Linked DNA regions of Xanthobacter dioxanivorans. The protein of the gene in region 2 binds, or shares a complex with, the protein of the main gene of each other region. Links are inferred from orthologs where the notes say so. Each region holds a gene or a part of one and is shown on either strand. Other genes may lie near its edges.

Region 1 (3,130 bases), 540 kb from region 2 along the record:
GGCCGCCTTTGCGGTCTCGTCGGTCGGGCGCTTGTCGATCACGGAATCGATCAACCCGAAGTCCTTGGCGGCGTCCGAGGTAAGGAAGTTGTCGCGTTCCAGCGCGTCCTCGATGGCCTTCAGCGGCTGCCCGGTGTGCTTCACATAGATTTCATTCAGGCGCTTCTTCAGGTTCAGGATCTCCTGCGCGTGCAGCATGATGTCCGTCACCTGGCCCGAGAAGCCGCCGGACGGCTGATGGACCATGATTCGCGCGTTCGGCAGCGCGAAGCGCATGCCCTTCTCGCCCGCGGTCAGCAGCAGCGAGCCCATGGAGGCCGCCTGGCCGATGCAGAGCGTGGACACCGCAGGCTTGATGAACTGCATGGTGTCGTAGATGGCGAGGCCCGACGTCACCACTCCCCCGGGGGAGTTGATGTACATCGAGATCTCCTTCTTCGGATTGTCCGCCTCCAGGAACAGGAGCTGCGCCACGGCAAGCGTCGCCATGCCGTCCTCGACCGGGCCGGTGAGGAAGAGGATGCGCTCCTTCAGGAGACGGGAAAAGATGTCGTAGGACCGCTCGCCACGGTTGGTCTGCTCGACCACCATGGGGATGAGGTAATTCATATAAGTATCGACAGGATCACGCATCGTCAGTCCTCAGGGCGCGGGGCGGCGGCACGCCGGGCGGGCGGGCCGCGCAATTTCGTCGCAGGACGGGAGCGGCCTCCGAGCCGGCCCCGGCCCCCCGCATCGCGCGGGGCGCAAGTGCCGTCTCCGACCTCAGGAAAAGAGACCGTCTCCCCGATCGGATGACCATCCCATCGGAACGAACTCCGCCCCTCAGGCGGCCTTCTCGTCGTCCTCTTCCTTGTAGAGCTCTTCCTTGGTGACCGTCTTCTCGGTCACGTTGGCGAGCTCCAGAAGGAAATCAACGACCTTCTCCTCGAACAGGGGTGCACGCACGGAGGCCAGCGCTTCGGGGGTGCGGCGGTAATAGTCCCACACCTGCTGCTCCTGGCCGGGGAACTGGCGGGCCCGTTCCACCACCGCGCGGGTCACCTCGTCGTCGGAAACCTGGATATTGTTGCGCTCACCGATTTCCGCAAGCACCAGGCCGAGGCGCACGCGGCGTTCGGCGATGCGGCGGTAATCCTGGCGGGCTTCCTCTTCGGTGGTGCCCTCGTCGGCGAAGGTGCGGTTCTGGCCGGCGAGGTCTTCCTGCACCCGGCCCCACACGCCGGCGAACTCCTGTTCCACGAGGCCTTCCGGCACGTCGAACCGGTGCGCGGCGTCGAGGGCGTCGAGGAGGGCGCGCTTCACCTTCTGGCGGGCGGCGCCGGCATGCTCCTGGGTGATGCGCCCGCGCACCGTCTCCTTGAGCTTGTCCAGGCTCTCCTGGCCGAGGGTCTTGGCGAACTCGTCGTCGATGGCGATGGGGCCGGCCGCGTCCACCGACTTCACCGTCACCTCGAAGGTGGCGGCCTTGCCGGCGAGTTCCTTGGCGGCATAGGTCTCGGGGAAGGTGACCTGGAGGGTGCGGCTCTCGCCGGCCACCGCGCCGACCAGCTGCTCCTCGAAGCCCGGGATGAAGCCCTTGGAGCCGAGGAGGACGTCGATGTTCTCGCCCTCGCCGCCGGGGAACTTCTCGCCGTCCACATAGCCGGTGAAGTCGATGGTGACGCGGTCGCCGGTCTCGGCGGCGCCCTCCTTGGTGGCGAACGGCCGGTTGGAGTCGGCGATGCGCTGGATGGTCTCGTCCACCTCGGCGTCGCTCACGTCCACCACCAGCTTCTCGATGGCGATGTCCTTGAAGTTGCTGAGCTCGATCTTCGGCAGGATCTCCAGCTCCACGTCGTAGGCGAGATCCTTGCCGCCATCGAGCAGGGTCTCGCCCTGCTGGCCGTCGGAGAGCTTCACCTTCGGCTGGAGGGCGAGCTTGAAGCCGTGCTCCTCAACGAGCTTGCCGTTGGTCTCGTTGACCGTCTGCTCGATCACCTCGGAATAGACGGACTTGCCGTAGACGCGCTTCAGGTGCGCGGTCGGCACCTTGCCGGGGCGGAAGCCGTTCAGCTTCACCTGGCCCTTGAGCTCGTTCAGCCGGGCGTCGGCCTTGGCGTCGAGGTCGGCGGCGGACACCACCACACGGAACGCGCGCTTGAGGCCATCGGCCTGGGTCTCGGTCACCTGCATCGTCTTGCCTTCACATCCTGTCCCGCATCACGCGGTATTCCCTGGAAAACCGACGCCTCGCGCCCGGCGGCCGCGCCCGGGGTCCCTGCCGGGACCCGAGGCTGCTGGCACCCAGCGCCGACGACGCATGAGCCGCGACACATGAGCCGCGAAACATGAACCGCGACATATGGGCCGCGATGCACGAGCCGCGATGCATGAGCCGGCGACGTGGTGCGGGCGGAGGGTTTCGAACCCCCACGACTTGCGTCACGGGAACCTAAATCCCGCGCGTCTACCAGTTCCGCCACGCCCGCAGGACCCCCGCGCCGCGGGCGGCGCCGAACGACGCGCACCCGTCGCCGCGTTCCGTCGAGGACGCGCACCATCGAGGCTCAGCCGCTCGCGCGCGCAGCGGCACGCACGGTCGGGTCGGGGCTTATATCACGCTCCCGCGCGGGCGCAGCAAGAAAATGGCGCCCCGCACGGCGGCCGGGCGGCGCCCCGGGAACGGCGGGCGGGCGTCCCCGGCGCCCCTCCCCCGAGGCGGACGGGCCTGCGCCGCACGTTGTCCCGCCGGCGCCCGCGATGCGTCCGCCGGGCCGGGCCGGAGCCGCGCGCCCCGCGCTCTTCACCGTGAAACGCAATGCCGCTTGCCCTTTTTTCGGCCACGTTGGATGGTCCTGCGACCTGGCCCGGAGACGTAGCGTGACCACGCCGATTCCCTCCCGTCGCACCCTCCTCAAGGGGGCCGCAGCCCTCTCTTTCGCCAGCACGGCGGGCGCGGTGCTTCCCGCCCTCGCGCAGGCGCCGGCAGCGACGCCGAAGCCGACCCCCGCACCTGCGACGCTGCCCCTGGCGCCGCCGGTGCCCCTCGCCGCGGCACCGGGCAGCCGGCCGGAGCTCGCCGGGCAGGGCAGCATCGCCCTGTTCAACGACGCCCTACCGGGACCCGTCCTGCGGGTGAAGAAGGGCA
Region 2 (3,304 bases):
TTCTGGGCTGAACGCTCCGGCCCCCCTCCGCCGCCGGCGGAAGGGGGCCGGCGGCCTGACGGCCCTTTGGAGGAGCCGATGATCCGTACCCTTGGCCTCGGCCTCCTGCTGCTGCTGGCGGTCCCCGCCGGGGTGCAGGCCGAGGCATCCGATGCTGCTGCGGTGGTATCAAGATGCCTCGAAAAGGCTGAAAACGAGCCGCTCGGGGCGCGGACCTGCATCGACACCTACGCAAATGCCTGCCTGGATGAGGGGCGGGACCCCAGCACGTCCGGCGAGGCCGGCTGCTACCGCCGGGAGGCCGAGGCGTGGGACGCCCGGCTCAACGCCGACTACAAGGCCCTCATGGCCCGCCTGCCGAAGGAGAAGGCGGCGAAGCTGAGGGAATCGGAGCGCGCCTGGATCGAGGCGCGCAAGACGACCTGCGGCTTCTATTCCGCCTTTCATGACGGCGGGAGCATGGCGCAGATCATGTCCGCCGCCTGCTACAACCGCCACACCGCGGAAAGAGCCTTGTTCCTCAAGGGGTTCATGGACAACGCGGCGGATGCGGGCCAATAGGCCGGCGATGCGCCGGGGCGGGCGGCAATCCTTAATTTTCAGCCCCCGGACAGCATCGCAGGCTTGACGCAGAGCGACTCTGCGGCTAGAAGCGGCCCACTTTCGCGGCAGGCGGTCGGCGTCTGAGCGATCGGCTCATAGTTTCCAGGTGCTGAATCAGCAGCGGAACGAGCCCGATCCGAGAGCCGAAACGCTGCCAGGAACAGCACTGCGATAACTTCAGGTGCATGATCGCGGCGCCCTCCCGAACCGGGACCGGAGCGTCGTGATCCTCTGTCGCGAGAAAGGCGTGTTCGCCCCCTTGCGGGTGGCGAACGGCGCCTTTTGCGCTCGTTGGTGCAGGGGGCGATTCGTCGCCCCGTGGAATTTCCGACCCTTCGGGGTCAGTCGTGGCGGTCCCGAAAAGGATCGTCGAATGAAGAATGCGGGTAATCCGCAGATCAGGACGAGGCGAAGGCGTACATGCCGACGATCAACCAGCTGATCCGTAAGCCGCGGGAAGCGCAGAAGGCGCGGGACAAGGCGCCGGCGCTCCAGTCGAGCCCCCAGAAGCGCGGCGTCTGCACGCGCGTTTACACGACGACCCCGAAGAAGCCGAACTCGGCTCTGCGCAAGGTCGCCAAGGTGCGGCTCACCAACAGCTACGAAGTGATCGGCTACATCCCCGGTGAAGGCCACAACCTTCAGGAGCACTCCGTGGTGATGATCCGCGGCGGCCGCGTGAAGGATCTTCCCGGCGTGCGCTACCACATCCTGCGCGGCGTGCTCGACACCCAGGGCGTCAAGAACCGCAAGCAGCGCCGTTCGAAGTACGGCGCGAAGCGGCCGAAGTGAGGATCTGAACGATGTCCCGTCGTCACAAGGCCGAGCGCCGCGAAGTCATCCCGGACGCCAAGTACGGTTCGACCACCCTGTCGCGCTTCATGAATTCCGTCATGCGCGACGGCAAGAAGTCGGTTGCCGAGAACATCGTGTACGGCGCTCTCGACGTGGTCGAGGGCAAGGCCAAGCACGATCCGGTGGAGGTGTTCATCCAGGCGCTGGAGAACGTGGCCCCGGCGGTGGAAGTCCGCTCCCGCCGCGTCGGCGGCGCCACCTACCAGGTGCCCGTCGAGGTGCGTAACGAGCGCCGTCAGACGCTGGCCATCCGCTGGCTCATCGCCTCGGCCCGCGCCCGCAACGAGAAGACCATGGTGGAGCGTCTCTCCGCCGAGCTGCTGGACGCCGCGAACAACCGTGGCGCCGCCGTCAAGAAACGCGAAGATACGCACCGTATGGCGGAAGCCAACCGTGCCTTCTCGCATTACCGCTGGTGATCGGAGAGGACGACTTCCATGCCCCGTACTCACGCGATCGAGGACTACCGCAACTTCGGCATCATGGCGCACATCGATGCCGGCAAGACCACGACCACGGAGCGGATCCTCTATTACACCGGCAAGAGCCACAAGATCGGTGAAGTCCATGATGGCGCCGCCACCATGGATTGGATGACCCAGGAGCAGGAACGCGGCATCACCATCACGTCGGCCGCGACGACTGCCATCTGGCTGGGCAAGCGCCTGAACATCATCGACACCCCCGGGCATGTGGACTTCACCATCGAGGTGGAGCGCTCGCTCCGCGTGCTCGACGGCGCCGTGTGCGTGCTGGACGGCAACCAGGGCGTCGAGCCGCAGACCGAGACGGTGTGGCGCCAGGCGGACAAGTACAACGTGCCGCGCATCGTGTTCGTCAACAAGATGGACAAGATCGGCGCCGACTTCTACCGCTGCGTCGAGATGATCATCGACCGCGTGGCCGGCAACCCCGTGTGCTGCCAGCTGCCGATCGGCTCGGAGAACAACTTCAAGGGCATCATCGACCTCGTCCGCATGAAGGCGGTGGTGTGGGAAGATGAAGCCCTCGGCGCGAAGTATCACGACGAAGAGATTCCGGCCGACCTCGCCGACAAGGCCGCCGAGTATCGCAACAAGCTGGTGGAAGCCGCCGTCGAGCTCGACGACGACGCCATGGCCGCGTATCTCGACGGCACCGAGCCGGACGAGGCGACCCTCAAGTCGCTGATCCGCAAGGCGGTGATCGGGCGCAAGTTCAACCCCGTGTTCTGCGGCTCGGCCTTCAAGAACAAGGGCGTGCAGCCCCTGCTCGACGCGGTGGTGGACTATCTGCCGTCGCCCATCGATCGCGGCGCCATCAAGGGCATCGACTTCAAGACCGAGGAAGACACCGTCCGCATGCCTTCGGACGAGGAGCCCACCTCGGTGCTCGCGTTCAAGATCATGGACGACCCCTTCGTCGGGACCATCACCTTCTGCCGGGTCTATGCCGGCAAGATGGAAACCGGCATGGCGCTGCTCAACTCCACCCGTGACAAGCGCGAGCGCGTCGGGCGGATGCTGCTGATGCACGCCAACAACCGGGAAGACATCAAGGAAGCCTATGCGGGCGACATCGTCGCCCTCGCCGGCCTCAAGGATGTGCGCACCGGCGATACCCTCTGCGATCCGGCCAAGGCCGTGATCCTGGAGAAGATGGAATTCCCGGAGCCGGTCATCGAGATCGCCATCGAGCCGAAGTCCAAGGCCGACCAGGAGAAGCTGGGCATCGCCCTCTCCAAGCTCGCCGCCGAGGATCCGTCCTTCCGCGTGTCCACCGACTTCGAGAGCGGCCAGACCATCCTCAAGGGGATGGGCGAGCTTCATCTCGACATCAAGGTCGACATCCTGAAGCGGACCTACAA

Evidence for each region.
Region 1: the proteins of rpsG (region 2) and tig are in contact, whole or in part, in a crystal structure (PDB 3GTY), measured with the Thermotoga maritima proteins. The link is inferred for Xanthobacter dioxanivorans from one-to-one orthologs. Residues at the interface, in WP_004081843.1 of Thermotoga maritima: Lys34, Lys52, Lys55, Glu59, Arg62, Gln63, Glu66, Asn67, Lys69, Val71, Arg95, Ala109, Lys110, Lys111, Gly112, Arg113, Pro114, Glu117, Glu121, Ile124, Ala125, Tyr127, Asn128, Asn129, Thr130, Gly131, Lys135, Asp139, Arg142, Met143; in WP_004081061.1 of Thermotoga maritima: Glu122, Val124, Val129, Leu130, Tyr133, Glu188, Gly259, Ile262, Tyr263, Glu266, Ser270, Glu273, Gln274, Glu277, Arg308, Gln311, Ile312, Ser315, Tyr316, Glu325, Arg329, Arg336, Leu363, Phe366, Trp367, Arg373, Leu377, Arg381, Leu384, Glu387.

What each region holds. Positions count from the first base shown.
Region 1 is NZ_CP063362.1:4,376,515-4,379,644, reverse strand. Bases 1-2,816 are described here. They hold tig (trigger factor), read right to left. Parts: upstream 2,176-2,816; coding sequence 826-2,175; downstream 1-825. Other genes in these bases: EZH22_RS20415 (ATP-dependent Clp protease proteolytic subunit), read right to left, coding at 1-633. In the rest of the region: EZH22_RS20400 (multicopper oxidase family protein), read left to right, coding at 2,863-3,130. UniProt on the Bacillus subtilis protein: Involved in protein export. Acts as a chaperone by maintaining the newly synthesized protein in an open conformation. Functions as a peptidyl-prolyl cis-trans isomerase.
Region 2 is NZ_CP063362.1:3,833,523-3,836,826, forward strand. What follows is about bases 152-3,141. They hold rpsG (30S ribosomal protein S7), read left to right. Parts: upstream 152-1,406; coding sequence 1,407-1,877; downstream 1,878-3,141. Other genes in these bases: EZH22_RS17850 (lysozyme inhibitor LprI family protein), read left to right, coding at 152-561; rpsL (30S ribosomal protein S12), read left to right, coding at 1,024-1,395; fusA (elongation factor G), read left to right, coding at 1,896-3,141. Also shown: EZH22_RS17845 (malate dehydrogenase), read left to right, coding at 1-11; more of EZH22_RS17850, read left to right, coding at 79-151; more of fusA, read left to right, coding at 3,142-3,304.